2 regions of the Streptomyces sp. NPDC017993 genome follow, and region 1 is predicted to be linked to the other one. Evidence: riboswitches for the same ligand, from Rfam matches in the RefSeq annotation. Region 1 holds a riboswitch; the other holds the start of a gene.

Region 1 (8,491 bases):
GACCTGTGGGGGTGTCCGGGCGGGCCGTTCCGGCCCGCCCGGACACCTCGGCTTTCAGCCCTCGCGGGCGGCGGCGCACACCGCGGCGCAGATGCGCGCCACATCGTGGTCGCCGGTGATGTAGGGCGGCATGGTGTACAGCAGATCCCGGAACGGGCGCAGCCATACCCCCTCCCGGATCGCGGCCCGGGTCGCGGCGGCCATGTCGACCTCGTGGTCCAGCTGGACCACACCGATCGCGCCGAGCACCCGGACTTCGCGTACGCCGGGGAGGCCCTCCGCGGCCGCCAGGCCGGTCCGCAGGCCGCCCTCGATCCGCTTGACCTCCTGCGCCCAGTCCTGCGACAGCAGCAGGTCGATCGAGGCGTCCGCGACGGCCGCGGCGAGCGGGTTGCCCATGAAGGTGGGCCCGTGCGCCAGCACCGGCAGCTCACCCTGCGAGATGCCCTCCGCGACCGCCGCGGTGCACAGCGTCGCCGCCAGCGTGAGATAACCGCCGGTCAGAGCCTTGCCGAGGCACATGACGTCGGGTGCGACACCGGCGTGCTCGGCGGCGAACAGCGCGCCGGTGCGGCCGAACCCGGTCGCGATCTCGTCGAAGATGAGCAGCACGCCGTGGTCGTCGCACGCCTCCCGCAGCACCCGCAGATACGCGGGGGAGTGGAAGGACATCCCGCCCGCGCCCTGCACCACGGGCTCGACGATCACCGCGGCCAGCTCCTCGGCGTGCCGGCCGATCAGCTCGCGCAGCTGCGCGGTGTACGCCTCGTCGGGCGCGGCGTCGAAGCCGGCCGGCGGCGCGTCCGCGAAGATCTGGCGCGGCAGCACCCCCTGCCACAGCTCGTGCATCCCGCCCTCGGGGTCGCAGACCGACATCGGCTGCCAGGTGTCGCCGTGGTAACCGCCCCGCCAGGTCAACAGCCGCTGCTTGCGCGGCTTTCCCACCGACCTCCAGTACTGCAGGCACATCTTGACGGCGACCTCGACCGACACCGAACCGGAGTCCGCGAGGAAGACATGCTGCAGCGGCTCCGGGGTGATGTCGACCAGGCGTTTGGCCAGCCGCACGGCGGGCTCGTGGGTGAGCCCGCCGAACATCACATGGCTCATCCGCTCCAGCTGGCCGCGCGCGGCGTCGTTGAGCACCGGGTGGTTGTAGCCGTGCACCGCCGACCACCAGGACGACATGCCGTCCACCAACTCGGTGTTGCCCTCGACCGGTTGGGCCAGGCGAAGGCGTACGCCGGACGCCGACTCGACCAGCAGCGGTTCGGCGCGGCCGGGCATCGGCCCGTACGGATGCCAGACATGCTGCCGGTCGAGGGCGAGCAGTGCGTCGGGAGTGAGCGGCTCAGGCATTGGGCGGGAGGTCGGTGCCGGCGCCGCGGCGGCGCACCGAGACCAGGTCCCGGCGGGTCTCGTCGACCGGTGCCGGCGCGGGCACCGTCGCGGTGGGTTCGGCGGCCGCGCCGTCCTGGCCGGCGTCGGCGTCGCCCTCGGCGGACGCGCGGTGCTGCGGCAGGGTGGTGGTGTCCGTTCCCTCGACCTCGAACCCGGCGTCCTCGATCATCGCGAGGTCGTCCTTGCCCGCCTGGCCTTCGCTGGTCAGGTAGTCACCGAGGAAGATGGAGTTGACCAGGTGCAGAGCGAGCGGCTGCATGCTGCGGAGGTGGACCTCGCGTCCGCCGGCCAGGCGTACCTCGACGTCCGGGCAGACGAATCGGACCATCGCGAGGATGCGCAGCGCGCGCTGGGGGGTGAGGTTCCACTCCTTGGCGAGCGGGGTGCCCTCGAACGGGATCAGGAAGTTGACGGGGACCGAGTCGGGGTCGAGGTCACGCAGCGCGTAGACGACATCGACGAGGTCGGCGTCGCTCTCGCCCATCCCGGCGATCAGCCCGGAGCACGCCGACATGCCGGCAGCCTGGGCCTGCTGGACGGTGGAGACCCGGTCGGAGAAGTCGTGAGTGGTGCAGATGTCGCCGTATGTGGCTTCCGAGGTATTCAGGTTGTGGTTGTACGCGTCGGCGCCCGCCTCGCGCAGCCGGCCGGCCTGGCCGTCGGAGAGCAGCCCGAGACAGGCGCACACCTCCACGCCGTCGTTCTGCTCCTTGATGGCCGAGATGGTCTCCGAGACGCGGTCGACATCCTTGTCGGTGGGCCCGCGGCCACTGGCCACCAGGCACACCCGCTTGGCGCCGCCGGCCACCCCGGCGGCGGCCGCCTTGGAGGCGTCATCGGGCTTGAGCCAGGTGTACTTGAGGATCTCGGCCTTGGAGCCCAGGCGCTGCGAGCAGTACGAGCAGTCCTCGGGGCACAGGCCCGACTTGAGGTTGACGAGGTAGTTGAGCTTGACCCGCCGCCCGAACCACTGGCGGCGGACCTTCCCGGCCGCGGCCACCACATCGAGCAGTTCGTCATCGGAGGTCGCCAGCACGGCGAGTGCCTCTTCGCGGGTCGGCAACTCGCGCCGCAGTCCCTTGTCCACCAGTGTGTTCAGCAGGTCCATGGCGTTGATCCTGACGTACGCCACCGCCCTCGGCCAAGGAGGATTCCCACAACGAGGGCCGATCGGGGTGTGTGTATCGCCACACCGTGTGTGGGCGGAACGACCGCTAACGTCTATCGACAGCCGACAATCGAGAAGGAAGCCGATGCCGCAGGATTCCGCGCCGCCGCTGCCGCGCCAGGCCGTGCCGGCCGCACCCGCCGAGCCGCCCGCCGCCCCGGGCCCGTGGCCGGGCGGCGCGGCCTTCGACTGGATCGACGCGGCGCGCGACGAACGCCGGCGCGCCGGACTCGTCCGCACCCTGCGGCCCCGCCCCGCCGAGTCCCCGCTGCTCGACCTGGCGAGCAACGACTACCTCGGGCTCGCCCGGCATCCCGAGATCACGGACGGCGCCGCCCGGGCGGCGCGGCTCTGGGGCGCCGGCGCCACCGGCTCCCGTCTGGTCACCGGCAGCACCGAACTGCACGCCCGGCTGGAGACGGAACTCGCCGCGTTCTGCGGCTTCGAGGCGGCCCTGGTGCTTTCCTCCGGCTATGCCGCGAACCTCGCCGCCGTCACCGCGCTCAGCGGCCCCGGCGCGCTGCTCGTCTCCGACGCCGGCAACCACGCCTCCCTCATCGACGGCTGCCGGCTCTCCCGCGCCCGCACCACCGTGGTGCCGCATGCCGACCCGGCGGCTGTGCGCGCCGCCCTGGCCGGCCACGACGGCAGAGCGCTGGCGATCACCGACTCGGTGTTCTCCGTCGACGGCGACGCCTCACCGCTGCCGGGCCTCGCCGAGGCATGCCGGGCGTACGGCGCGGGCCTCCTCGTCGACGACGCGCACGGACTGGGAGTGCTGGGCGAGGGCGGCCGGGGCGCACCGGCCGCCGCCGGGCTCGCGGGCGACGCCGATGTGGTCGCCACGGTGACGCTCTCCAAGTCGCTCGGCTCCCAGGGCGGCGCGGTACTCGGCCCGGCCCGCGTCATCGAGCACCTGGTCAACACCGCCCGGTCGTTCATCTTCGACACCGGACTGGCGCCGGCGGCAGTCGGCGGCGCACTCGCCGCCCTGCGGTTGCTGCGCCGCGAGCCGCAGCGCGCCGCCCACGCAGGGCAGGTCGCCGGCGAGCTGCACGCCCGGCTCACCGCGGCCGGACTCGCGGCGGTACGACCGGACGCCGCGGTGGTCTCCGTACGGGCTCCGTCGCCGGAACAGGCGCTCCGGTGGGCGGCCGACTGCCGCGCGGCCGGACTCGCGGTCGGCTGTTTCCGCCCGCCGTCCGTGCCCGACGGGATCTCCCGTCTCCGGCTCACCGCCCGGGCGGACCTGACGGACGCACAGATCGCCAGGGCCGTCGACACGATTGTGGCGACCGCTCCGGTCTCCTGAGCGAGATGCGGGGCTGCCCACTCCGCTGCTGGTCGGCGCACCGCCCGAGGGCGCGGACGAGGGTTTACCGCAGAGCCCGTTGACCCGTCCTGTCGCTCAAATACGTTCCCACTTAGCAGAGTTCACTGCTTCGAGCGACAGATATATCCATATCTTGGTGGATCGCCCACTCCACCGCATCGCGGATGGCAGGCTGTCGCAAGCAGCAGCCCGAGGCCCATCGGTATCCCGATCGGCATCTCGGCTCCCTGGGCAGTGCGCCGGAGCCGGAGCTCGGTGGGAAAAGGACGGCGTCGCGCATGGCAGACCACCAGGAATCCACACTGACCCTGCCGAGCGACCCGGCCTCGGTCACCGCCGCCCGCAGATACGTCCTCGAAGTGCTCGGCGAATGGGGGCTGCCCGCCGACGCCGACATCGCCGACTCGCTCCGCCTGATCGTCTCCGAACTGGCGACCAACGCCGTCCAGCACACCTTCGGCCAGTCGCCGACCTTCACCGTCGAGATGCGGCTGGACCGCGACGAACACCTGCGCATCGGCGTCACCGACAGTCATCCCCGCTGGCCGCGGCGGCTGCCGGCCGCGGTACAGCAGGACAACGGCCGCGGCATGGTCATCATTCGCTACCTCGCCGCGGAAGCGGGCGGCCGGCTCACGGTCGTACCCACCGAGTGCGGCGGCAAGACCGTGTGGATCACCATGCCGTGGACGGTCACCGTCGCCTGAGGGCCTGCCCCCTCACGACGCCGGCGTCGCCTGCGCGGCCGCCCCCGCATGCCGGGTGAAGGCACCGCGCAGCAACGCCCGCAAGGTGTCCGCGGCCGGTGCGCCGCCCCCGGTCCGACAGGCCACCGAGATCGTGCGCCGCAGGTCGCCGGGCTCCAGCCGGCGGACCCCCAGGGGAGTCACCGAGCCCTCGGCCATCATCTCCGGCACCACCGCGACTCCGAGGCCGGCGCTCACCAAGGCACACACCACCGCATAGCTGGGCGACTCGCAGCGCACCGCCACGCTCGCCCCCGCTGCCACCAGAGCCGCCTCCACCCCGCGCCGGTTGGGGTTGGCCGGCGCCATACTGACCAGCGGCTGCCCGGCCAGCTCGGTCAGCGACAGCCGACCGGTGGCGGACGACAGCGCATGGCCGGGCGCCGTGACGAGCACCAGCTCCTCGGTCAGCAGCGGCTCCAGGCTCACCCCGTCCGGCGCCGGCATCGGATCGCCCGGCACATACGCATGCGTCAGCGCCAGATCGACCTCGCCGAGCGCGACCGCCACCATCCCCTGGGGCGGTAGGTACTCCGTGACGCTCAGCTCCACATCGGGATGGGCGCGCCGGAACGCGCTGAGCGCGGGCGGCAGAAGATGCGTGCCCGCCGTCATGAAGGTGCCGACCCGCAGCCGGCCGCCGGACAGCCCCGTCAGCCGGGCCAGCTCGTGCCGCGCCAGATCCATCTCGTCCAGCACCCGCCGGGCCCGTACGAGCAGCAGCTCGCCGGCCGCGGTCAGCCGCGCCCCGCGGTGGTGGCGCACCAGCAGCGCCGCACCCGCCTCCCGCTCCAGCTTGGCGAGCTGCTGGGAGAGCGCGGGCGCGGTATAGCCCAGTCGGGCGGCGGCCCGGGTGATCGAACCGGCTTCCGCCACCGCTACCAGCGCAGCCAGCCGCGTGGGGTCGTACATAAGAACCTCTTCAGGCAGGCCCAGAAGATTGCCAATACCCATTAAAGGCCCGGACGGGCGAAGCTGATCCCATGGACGGACAGCTGATCACCTTCACCGGAGTCGCCGCGGGCATGGTTGCCATGCCGGGCGCGGACTTCGCGGTCGTGGTGCGCAACGCACTCGACTCGCGCCGGGCGGGGGTGGCGACCGCGGTCGGCGTCGCGGGAGGGCTGCTGGTGCACACCACGCTGGCGGTCGCTGGACTCGCGGCGGTGCTCGTCGCCGTGCCCGCGCTCTTCGAGTCCGTTCAACTCCTCGGCGGCGGGTACCTGCTCTATCTCGGCGTCCGCGCGCTGGGGGCGGCCTTCCGCCGCCCCGCCCCGGCAGGCGAGGCGAGCGCTTCGGCCGGCTCCCGGGCACCCAAGGGCGCCCCCCGAGGCGCGGCTGCCCACCACGGCACCGCACGCAGCCTGCGCCAGGGCTTCCTGACCAACGCGCTCAATCCCAAGGCGCCCGTACTGTTCCTCAGCCTGCTTCCGCAGTTCGTTCCCGCGGGCGAACCGGCACTGCCGCGTACCCTGCTGCTCGCGACCATGGTCGTCGGCCTCGCGCTGGTGTGGTTCCCGGCCGTGGCACTGCTCGTCGACCGCCTCGGCACCTGGCTGCGCCGGCCGCGGGTGACCCGCGCCCTGGAGGTCGCCACCGGGGCCCTGCTGACCGCGCTGGGCGGCATCCTGCTCGTAGAGCTGGCACTCGCCGCCTGAACCGGCCACCATCCCACCCACCACGGCCCACGCAGAGGGCCTGGGCACGCACCGTCCCAAGCCCGCGGTCGCCGGGCGAACCCACCGCAGGGACCGGGCAGGAGACGACTCGTCTCACCCGGTCACCTGCGCGACGGTCACCGACAGTTGACAGGTTGTCGTATAACGGTGCAGGTCAGCCCACCCGCCCGTAGCGAACGGCATGGCTCCAGATCTTCTCCAGCCGCACCACCGCGCCTGCCTTGGGTGCGTGCCAGATCCTGCCGCGGCCCGCGTAGATACCGACGTGGTAAATGCCTCGTGAGGAGTGGAAGAAGACCAGGTCACCGGTTTTGCGGACGTCCGCCGAGATGCGCTCGGTGTGGCGGTACTGCTGCGCGGCGGTGCGGGGCAGCACCTTGCCCGCACGCTTGAACGAATAGCGTGTCAGGCCCGAGCAGTCGAAGCGGTAGGGCCCTTGAGCGCCGTACTGGTACGGGGAGCCCTGCTTGGAGGCGGCGATCCGCAACGCCCTGGTGGAGCGCTGCGCGGCCTCGGCGTCCTCGGCCGCTCCTGGTACCAGCGTCGTGCCTCCGACGGTGATCAGAGCCAGGGCGCAGATGATGCCGGCACGTGCCGGCAGATTCACGACATTCCTGCGCACGTTCATGCGCAACCCTTCGTCAGCCGCCTGCGAAGGAAGACCTGTCGGGTTCGGGCAGGCGAAGATGCCCGGCCGTGCGTACGGCTTCACCCCAAGGGGTCCGCGGCCGTGATGGCCGGGGCCCCGTCGTGCTCGGGTCCTCCGCTCCTGCCGGTCCAAGCAGCGTCGACCGGACATCCGGACGGCGGCAGGATTAGGCGCCCGCCCGAACCGCCCCGTCGCTGTGGCGGGGTCTTGTCGTCGAAGGGATCGTCACGCATCCACCAGCCGAATTCCGAGTTGAAATTGCCGTATGTGACATTCGCCACATACCGGCTAAATGGTGATTTGGGGGTGTTTGTCGCGAACGCTGTGACGGTCGACGGGGTCGGGACCAGGGAGAAAACGCCGAGCGCCGCGGGAAGGGGGCGGTGCTCGGCGCAATTCGTCGCCTCCCCGCAATCGGTGTCGACGCTGAGCCGTACGTGCGAGCAAGGCCGGCTCGTGTCGCGCCGAGAGCGGTCCGGCGAACGCCACGTGGGGTCGGCGAACGTCGGAAGAGGGGTCCGCGAACGTCAGGAGAGGGGAGTTCGCGTCAAGAAGGGGGTGGCGGCGGCACGGCGACGAGCCGTGCGCGGCGCTCGCCGTCCAGGACCCGCAGCGCCCGGGTGAGCGTTTCGTGATGCAGTTCGTTCTCCCCTCGCTGGTGCATCAGGGTGAGGGCGTCCCGCAGTTCGGCGCTCTTGCTGACCAGGGCCTGGGCGGCGCGCAGGCCGCCGTACGTGGAGCCGCCGCGTGCCGGGTTGATGCGGGCCAGCAGGTCCACGACCTCCAGGTACCGGTCGATCAGCTCACCCTCGGCCCGCGTCAGCGCGGGCAGTGGCGGGAGTTCGGGAGGCAGCACCGCCGCTCACCGTGCGCCGAGTGCGGCGGAGGACTGCTTGCGGTTGCGGGTGAGGGCGTCGATCAGGCCGTACTCCACGGCGGCGGGGGCATCGAAGATCTTGTCGCGCTCGATGTCCGCGGCGATCCGCGCCCGCGGCTGCCCGGTGTGCCGCGCCAGCATCTCCTCCAGCAGGTCGCGGGTGCGCAGCAGTTCTTCTGCCTGGATCTGGAGGTCGGTGGCCTGCCCCTGGACCGGCTCGCTGAACGACGGCTGGTGGATCAGTACCCGGGCGCCGGGCAGCGCCAGCCGCTTGCCGGGGGCGCCGGCGGCCAGCAGGACCGCGGCGGCGGAGGCGGCCTGCCCCAGGCAGACGGTCTCGATGTCGCAGGTGACGAACTGCATCGTGTCGTAGATGGCGGTCATCGCGGTGAAGGAGCCGCCGGGGGAGTTGATGTAGAGCGAGATGTCCTGCTCCGGCGCGGCGTGTTCGAGGTGCATCAACTGCGCCATCACGTCGTTGGCGGAGGCGTCGTCGACCGGTGTGCCCAGGAAGACGATGCGTTCGCTGAGCAGCTTGGAGTACGGATCGAGGGTGCGGGTTCCCGCAGAGGTGCGTTCGGTGAACTCCGGAAGGACATAGCGGGCCGTCGGTCGCAGCATGTCTGCTCCTTCTCTTC
Region 2 (8,491 bases), on a different contig from region 1:
GACATCGACCCCGCGCAGACGCTGGCCTGGGCGGAGAAGTACTTCGGCTCGATCCCCGGGCACGACGGCAAGCAGCCGCCGCGGGACGGCTCGCTGCCCGAGACCCTCGGCAGTGAGCTGCGCGAGGTCGTCGAGGAGGAGGTCCCCGCCCGCGCGCTGATGGCGGCCTACCGACTGCCGCACGACGGTACCCGCGAGGCGGACGCCGCGGACCTCGCGCTCACCGTCCTGGGAGGCGGCGAGTCCTCCCGCCTCTACAACCGCCTGGTGCGCCGTGACCGCAGCGCCGTCGCGGCCGGCTTCGGGCTGCTGCGGCTGGCCGGCGCGCCGTCGCTCGGCTGGCTGGACGTCAAGACGTCCGGCGGGGTGGAGGTCCCGGACATCGAGCGGGCGGTCGACGAGGAGCTCGCCCGGTTCGCCGCCGAGGGACCGACCCCGGAGGAGATGGAGCGTGCGCAGGCCCAGTTGGAGCGCGAGTGGCTGGACCGTCTCGCGACGGTCAGCGGCCGCGCCGACGAACTCTGCCGGTTCGCCGTCCTGTTCGGCGACCCGCAGCTCGCGCTGACGGCCGTGCAGCGCGTTCTGGAGATCACCGCGTCGGAGGTGCAGGCGGTCGCCAAGGCACGACTGCGTCCCGACAACCGCGCGGTGCTCGTGTACGAGCCCACCGAGCCGGCCGACGCGGCGGCCGATACCGCCGAGAACGACGAAGAGGAGGCGGCCCAGTGAGCGATGCCGTGACCAGCGCAGATTCCGCCATGACCAGCATGGACTTCCACCCCAGGCCGCAGGGTGGCGCTCCCCGGCCGTGGGCCTTCCCGGCCCCCGACCGCAGTCAACTGCCCAACGGGCTCACCCTCCTGACCAGCCACCGCCCCGGCCAGCAGGTCGTGGCCGTCGAGATCAACCTCGTCGCGCCCCTGGAGGCCGAGCCCGAGGGCCTGGACGGCGTCGCCACGATCATGGCCCGCGCGCTGTCCGAGGGCACCGACAAGCACGATGCCGAGGAGTTCGCGGCCGAGCTGGAGCGCTGCGGCGCCACCATGGACGCGCACGCCGACCACCCGGGCCTGAGGGTCTCCCTCGAAGTGCCGGCGTCCCGGCTGGACCGCGCCCTCGGCCTGCTCGCCGACGCCCTGCGCGCGCCCGCCTTCCCGGACAGCGAGATCGAGCGGTTGGTACGCAACCGCCTCGACGAGATCCCGCACGAGCTCGCCAACCCCGCGCGGCGGGCCGCGATGGCCCTGTCCAAGGAGCTGTTCCCGGCGACGTCCCGGATGTCGCGGCCCCGCCAGGGCACCGAGGAGACCGTCGAGCGGATCGACGCCGCGGCCGTCCGTGCCTTCTACGCGGCGCATGTACGGCCCGCGACGGGCACCGCCGTCATCGTCGGTGACTTCACCGGCATCGACCTGGACGCGGCGCTCGCCGGCACCCTCGGCGCCTGGACCGGCTCGACCGCCGAGCCGGTGAAGGCCTCGCCGATCACCGCGGACGACACCGGCCGCGTGGTGATCGTGGACCGCCCCGGCGCCGTCCAGACGCAGCTGCTCATCGGCCGCATCGGTGCCGACCGGCACGACCGGGTCTGGCCGGCGCAGGTCCTCGGCACGTACTGCCTGGGCGGCACCCTCACCTCCCGTCTGGACCGCGTCCTGCGTGAGGAGAAGGGCTACACCTACGGGGTGCGTGCGTTCGGACAGGTGCTGCGTTCCTCCGCGGACGGCAGCGGCGCCGCGATGCTCGCGATCAGCGGCTCGGTGGACACCGCCTCCACCGGACCGGCGCTTGAGGACCTGTGGAAGGTGCTGCGTACCGTGGCGGCGGAGGGACTCACGGACGCCGAGCGTGATGTCGCCGTGCAGAACCTCGTCGGGGTCGCGCCGCTGAAGTACGAGACGGCAGCGGCCGTCGCGGGCACCCTCGCCGATCAGGTCGAGCAGCATCTGCCGGACGACTTCCAGGCGCAGATGTACGCGCGGCTGGCCGAGACCGGCACGGTCGAGGCGACCGCCGCGGTGGTCAACGCCTTCCCCGGGGACCGGCTGGTGACGATCCTGGTGGGCGACGCCGTGCAGATCGCCGAGCCCGTCAAGGCGCTGGGTGTCGGTGAGGTGAAGGTCGTCAGCGGCTGACCTGCCGTGGTGACACCGCGGCGGTCCGGCGGAGGCCGGCGACCGTCGCACATATCGCATGAAAAGTGATCCCGTGACGCTCACCCGTCACGGGATCACCTTTATGTCCGGATTATTGTGGCTGGTTGCGTGGTGCCCCTGTGGCGTGCCGCACAAAGTGCCGGTTCTGTTTGCCGATTGAAAGATGTCCCGTTTAGCGTCAGTCCGGCTGTTCGTCAGAAGTACGCCGCAACCGTGGCACCGGGCAGTCATCGCCGAGTCCCCGTACGGCGCGAGCCAGGGGAGCCGGGGACCCACATGTCCCCTGGGGTGAATCGGATCCCTCCTCGGAGGGGGCCGTAGGAGACCTTCCTGCTCCGAACCCGTCAGCTAACCCGGTAGGCGAGAAGGAAGGAAAGGACAAGCCAGCACATGGCGTTCACCCGTGCCACCGGGAAGCATCGTGGTGCGAGCCGCACCGCTCGCACGACCCGCAAAATCGCCGGCATAGCCACCCTCACCGCCACCGGCGTCGTCGCCTCCGTGGCCTCGCCGGCGCTGGCCGCGACGGACACGGCCCGCACCCAGGACACCGGCCTGCAGCAGGCCGTCGTGCTGGGCGACGAACTCGCCGGCCGCATCGCCGCCCAGGCCGACGCCCAGCAGGAGGCCGCCGAGGCCGCCGCCGCGAAGGCCAAGGCCGAGGCCCTGGCCGAGAAGGTGGCCGAAGAGGCCAAGCGGCGTGCCGAGGAAGCCAAGAAGAAGGCCGAGGCGAAGGCCAAGGCGGAGCGCGAGGCCAAGGAGCGCGCCGCCCGCGAGGCGGAGCGCAAGCGCCTCAACGCCTACGTCGCCCCCGTCGACGGCTCCTACGTCTCGACCGCCTACAAGGCCACCAGCGGCCTGTGGTCCTCCGGCAGCCACTCCGGCATCGACTTCCACGCCGCCTCGGGCAGCTCCGTGCACGCCGTGGGCCGGGGCACCGTCGTCGAGGCCGGCTGGGGCGGCTCGTACGGCAACAACATCGTGATCAAGATGAACGACGGCACGTACACCCAGTACGGCCACCTGTCGTCGCTGGGTGTCTCGGTCGGCCAGACCGTCACCCCCGGCCAGCAGATCGGCCTCTCCGGGGCCACCGGCAACGTCACCGGGCCGCACCTGCACTTCGAGGCCCGCACCGGTCCGGACTACGGCTCGGACATCGACCCGGTCGCGTACCTCCGCGGGCACGGCGTCAACGTCTGACGCGTCCGACACCGCAGCCTCTCCGAAGCCCCGGCCCCGGCCGGGGCTTCGGCGTATCCGGTGCACGTCGGCCACCGGATACGCCGATGGCCAAAAAATATCCATGAATACCCGAAGCCCGTCGGAAAACCCGGCCCGGTCGAATAGAGTCACGGAAAAGTCGCCGATCGGCGGCGTTTCCAGGGGATTACGGCGGAGGCACCAGGCGATGCGAGGCCATATTTCCGCGCACGCGGTATGCACGGCGATTCGCGATGACATCGTCTCCGGTGTGCTCGCGCCGGGGAGCAGGCTGATCGAGGACATCCTGGCGGCCCGTTACGGCGTCTCCAGGGTCCCTGTCCGGGAGGCGCTGCGGACCTTGCAGTCCGAGGGGTTCGTCACCACCCGCCACCACGCGGGCGCCTGCGTCGCCGAGCCGACCGAGCAGGAGGCCGCCGATCTGCTGGACATCCGCGCCCTGTTGGAGCCGCTGGGCGCCGCCCGCGCGGCCACCCGCCGCAGCCCGGCCCACCTCAAGGTGCTGCGCGGCCTCGTCCGACTGGGCCGGGAGCGGGCCCGCCACGGCCATCCCGCGGACCTGCGCCAACTGGACGGCTGGTTCCACGAAACCCTCGCCCAGGCGGCCGGCAGCCCCAGCCTGACGGCGCTGCTCACCCAGCTGCGGCGGAAGATCGAGTGGATGTATGTCGTGGAACTGCCCGCCCGGGTGGCCGAGTCGTGGGACGAGCACGGCGCGGTGCTGGACGCGGTGGCCCGGGGTGACGCCGAGCGCGCCCGCGCCCTGATGGCCGCTCATATCGAGCGGTCCCTGCCGGTGCACCGGCTGCGGCGCCCCGGCGCGGCCGAGGTGAGGAATCCGAAACAGCCCGTCAACACGGCACGCGCCCGCCATTAACAAGCGCCCCGTATACAAAGAAGGCGCGCAATGCATTTGCGCGCGGGGAAGCGGTGGCCGGTATTCGGCCTGTTTCCTCATGGCCGGTCCCGGAATTCGGTGAACCGGATATTCGGCATGCCCGCGCGGTGGCGCTGTTTTCTCGATGGAATGCGGGGCACCGATTATCCCGCGCCATATTTTCTAACGGGCGTTCCACCGATGCGGCAATCAAGGCCTTCGCTGCACGCCCCCACGCGCCCGTTGATGGCGCCGAGACCTCGGCCGGCGTCCCGCCGCGCATCGCGTCCCGCCGCGCATCGCGCTACCCCCGGCAACGGCACGGCCCCGCTGCGGCGACCGTTGTCAGGTCGCCGCGGCGGGGCCGTGGACGCTGGGGTCCCGAGGGACTTCAGACGGTCTCGGGGAGCTCCTCGAGGCCCTCCGAGACGAGCTTGGCCAGGCGGTCGAGCGCGGCGTCGGCGCCTTCGGCGTCGGAGGCCAGCACGATTTCCTCGCCGCCCTCGGCGCCGAGGCCCAGGACCGCGAGCATGGAGGCGGCGTTGACCGGGTTGCCCTCGGCCTTGGCGATCGTCACCGGGACGCCGGACGCGGTCGCGGCACGGACGAAGATCGACGCGGGACGGGCGTGCAGGCCCTCGGCCCATCCGACATTGACGCGGCGCTCAGCCATGGTGTTGCCCTTCAAGTCGTGACTGTTGTCTAGACCAGTCTCTCACGGTGCCGGGATGCCCCGGCGGCCCTTCGGCCTGGCCTTCTTGCGAGCAGGCACTTCCCGGGGGAGTTACCGGCGGAACGGGCCAAGGCCCGCGCCGGGCACGGTACCCCGTGCCTGTTCCGCTTCCAGAGGGTACGCATGCCGAGCCGGCTGTCGGTGCCCGGCCGTACCCTGGCCGCATGCAGACGCCGCCGGACCTCGCCTACCCGACCCACTGGGAAGCCGATGTGGTGCTGCGCGACGGTGGGACGGCGCGCATCCGCCCCATCGCCGCCGACGACGCCGAGCGGCTGGTCTCCTTCTACGAGCAGGTCTCGGACGAGTCGAAGTACTACCGCTTCTTCGCGCCCTACCCGCGCCTGTCCGACCGCGATGTGCACCGCTTCACCCACCACGACTACGTCGACCGGGTCGGCCTAGCCGCCACCGTCGGCGGCGAGTTCATCGCCACCGTCCGCTACGACCGGATCAACGACCAGGGGCTGCCCGCCAAGGACCCCGAGGACGACCAGGCCGAGGTGGCCTTCCTGGTCCAGGACGCCCACCAGGGCCGCGGCGTCGCCTCGGCCCTCCTGGAGCACATCGCCGCCGTCGCCCGCGAGCGCGGCATCCGCCGCTTCGCCGCCGAGGTGCTCCCCGCGAACACTAAAATGATCAAGGTGTTCACGGACGCGGGCTACACCCAGAAGCGGACCTTCGAGGACGGCGTGGTCCGCCTCGAATTCGACCTCGAACCGACCGAGCAGTCCATGGCCGTGATGCGCGGCCGCGAGCAGCGCGCCGAGGCCCGCTCCGTCCATCGGCTGCTGGCCCCCGGCTCGGTCGCCGTCATCGGAACCGGCCGTGCCCCCGGAGGCATCGGCCGCACCGCCCTGCGCAACGTCCTCGACGCCGGCTTCACGGGCCGTCTGCACGCCGTCAACCACGCCTTCGCCGACGGCACGGAGCGGCTGGAGCCCGAGGGCGTGCCGGCTGTCCGCTCCCTGCGCGAGATCCCCGACCCGGTCGACCTCGCGGTTATCGCCGTCCCCGCCGCCCGCGTCCCCGAGGTGGTCCGCGACTGCGGTGAGCACGGCGTCCAGGGCGTGCTGATCCTCTCGTCCGGCTATGCGGAAGCCGGTCCCGAAGGCCGCGAGCGGCAGCGGGCGGTGCTCCAGCAGGCCCGCTCCTACGGCATGCGGCTGATCGGCCCCAACGCCTTCGGTCTGATCAACACCGCCCCCGACGCCCGGCTCAACGCCTCCTTCGCGCCCCGGATGCCCGGAGCCGGCAACATCGGCCTGTTCACCCAGTCCGGCGCGATCGGCATCGCCCTGCTCAGCGGGCTGCATGCCCGGGGCCCCGGCGACGGCGGCATCGCCGGAATCTCCACCTTCCTCTCGGCCGGCAACCGCGCCGACGTCTCCGGCAACGACCTCCTCCAGTACTGGCACGACGACCCGGACACCGACGTCGTGATCCTCTACCTGGAGTCCATCGGCAATCCGCGCAAATTCACCCGGCTCGCCCGCCGCACCGCGCTCGTCAAACCGGTCGTGGTCGCCAAGGGCGCCCGGCACACCGGCGTCGCGCCCCAGGGCCACGCGGTACCCACCGTCCGCATCCCCGACAGCACCGTCGCCGCCCTGATGCGCCAGGCCGGCGTGATCCGCGTCGACACGGTCACCGAGCTGATCGACGCCGGGTTGCTGCTGGCCTCCCAGCCGCTGCCGGCCGGCCCGCGCATCGCCATCCTCGGCAATTCCGAGTCCCTCGCCCTGCTCGCCTACGACGCCTGCCTGACCGAGGGGCTGCGACCGATGAGCCCCCGGGCGCTGGCGTCCGCGGCGACGCCCGACGACTTCCGCGAGGCCCTCGCCGAGGCGCTCGCGGCCGACAGCTGCGACGCCGTCGTCGTCACGGCCATCCCCTGGGTGGGGGAGGAGGCGCCCGGCTCCCCCGAAGAAGGAGAGGGCACCGCGCTCGCCATCGCCCTGCGCGCGGCCGCCGAAGCGGCCCCGGACAAGCCGGTGACGGTCGTCCACCTCGCGATGGACGACCTGGCGCGGACGCTGGCGGCCCCGGGCGAGAAGACCTCCGTACCGGCGGACGTGCCGCCTTCGGAGGCGCTCGATCCCTCCGCAAGCCCGGACCCGCCCACGCCACGTCCCCCGGCCCCGCCCACGCCCCGCCCGCCGGCCCCGCCGTACGCGACGCGCCCAGCACGGCCCCAGGTCCCCTCGGGCCCGCCGCCCAGCCCGTTCAGTTCCAGGCCCCCCGAGGCCCAGGACAGCGCCGCGCCCGCCCCTGTCCGCCGACCAGGTCCCGTGCGCATCCCCGCCTACCCGGCCGCCGAGCGCGCCGTGCGTTCGCTGGCCGAGGCCGTCCGCTACGCCGCCTGGCGCCGCGAGGCCGCCGAGCCGGGCCGGGTGCCCGCATACGAAGACATCGAGGAGGCGGCCGCCGGCGCCGACATCGACCGGCTGCTCGACCGGCTCGTGCCCGACACCGACACCGGCCGGTCCGTCCCACTGTCGCCGGACCACGCCGCGGACCTCCTCGCCCGGTACGGCATTCACACCCACCCCGCTTTCCCGGCCCCCGATCCGGACACCGCGGTCCGCGCCGCCGCCCGGCTCGGCTATCCGGTCGCCCTCAAGACCACCGCGCCCCACCTCCGGCACCGCGCCGACCTCGGCGGCGTCCGCCTCGACGTGGCCAACGAGACCGAACTGCGCCGGACCTTCGCGGAACTGACCGACTTCCTCGGCTCCGCGGAAGAGCTCCGCCCGGTCGTCCAGGCCATGGTGCCGCGTGGGGTGGACACGGTCATCCGCGCCGCCATCGACCCGGCCGCCGGTGCCGTCCTCTCCTTCGGCCTGGCCGGCGCCCCCTCCCAGCTGCTCGGCGACGTCGCCCACCGACTCATCCCCGCCACCGACCGCGATGTCACCGACCAGATCCGGTCGATCCGCACCGCCCCCCTGCTCTTCGGATGGCGGGGCTCCCAGCCCGTCGACACCACCGCCCTCTCGGAGCTCCTGCTGCGGGTCTCCCGGCTCGTCGACGACCACCCCGAGGTCGTCGCCGTGGACCTCGAACCGGTCGTCGTCGCCCCGAGCGGCCTCTCCGTCCTGGGAGCCGCCGTCCGCCTGGCCCGTCCTCCGGTGACCACCGACCTCGGCCCCCGCCGTCTGCCCGTCTACTGAGGCTCTTAAGGCCCGGCACGCCCCGTAAGATGGACCCCATGGCTAAGACCGGTACGACGACCCAGGGGCTGCGCGCGGCGATCGAGCGCAGTGGCTACTACCCGACGCTCGTGGCCGAGGCGGTGCAGGCCGCGGTCGGCGGTGAGCCCGTGGTGTCGTACCTCGTGCACCAGGAGACGACCTTCGACGCCAACGAGGTCCGCCGCCATGTCACCGTCCTGGTCCTGACCGGCACCCGCTTCATCGTCAGCCACACCGACGAGCAGGCCGCCGATGCCACCTCCCCCTCGCCGTATGCCACCACCTCGACCGAGTCCGTGAAGCTCGG

Evidence for each region. A riboswitch is a leader RNA that binds a small molecule or an ion and turns the genes downstream of it on or off. The one in region 1 is predicted to bind cyclic di-AMP.
Region 2: it holds a riboswitch for cyclic di-AMP, as region 1 does, so the genes downstream of both, ACH4FH_RS05845 (M23 family metallopeptidase) here and ACH4FH_RS19380 (C40 family peptidase) in region 1, are expected to answer to the same signal.

The regions. Positions count from the first base shown of each region.
Region 1 is NZ_JBIRGO010000009.1:328,361-336,851, forward strand. It holds gene ACH4FH_RS19350 (adenosylmethionine--8-amino-7-oxononanoate transaminase) at 55-1,359, opposite strand; gene bioB (biotin synthase BioB) at 1,352-2,509, opposite strand; gene ACH4FH_RS19360 (8-amino-7-oxononanoate synthase) at 2,655-3,881, shown strand; gene ACH4FH_RS19365 (ATP-binding protein) at 4,181-4,609, shown strand; gene ACH4FH_RS19370 (LysR family transcriptional regulator) at 4,622-5,560, opposite strand; gene ACH4FH_RS19375 (LysE family translocator) at 5,632-6,306, shown strand; gene ACH4FH_RS19380 (C40 family peptidase) at 6,482-6,955, opposite strand; cyclic di-AMP (ydaO/yuaA leader) riboswitch at 6,959-7,124, opposite strand; gene ACH4FH_RS19385 (hypothetical protein) at 7,524-7,832, opposite strand; gene ACH4FH_RS19390 (ATP-dependent Clp protease proteolytic subunit) at 7,839-8,474, opposite strand.
Region 2 is NZ_JBIRGO010000003.1:115,276-123,766, forward strand. It holds gene ACH4FH_RS05835 (M16 family metallopeptidase) at 1-729, shown strand, start outside; gene ACH4FH_RS05840 (M16 family metallopeptidase) at 759-2,135, shown strand; cyclic di-AMP (ydaO/yuaA leader) riboswitch at 2,378-2,534, shown strand; gene ACH4FH_RS05845 (M23 family metallopeptidase) at 2,547-3,359, shown strand; gene ACH4FH_RS05850 (GntR family transcriptional regulator) at 3,568-4,257, shown strand; gene ACH4FH_RS05855 (HPr family phosphocarrier protein) at 4,649-4,930, opposite strand; gene ACH4FH_RS05860 (GNAT family N-acetyltransferase) at 5,155-8,163, shown strand; gene ACH4FH_RS05865 (DUF5998 family protein) at 8,202-8,491, shown strand, end outside.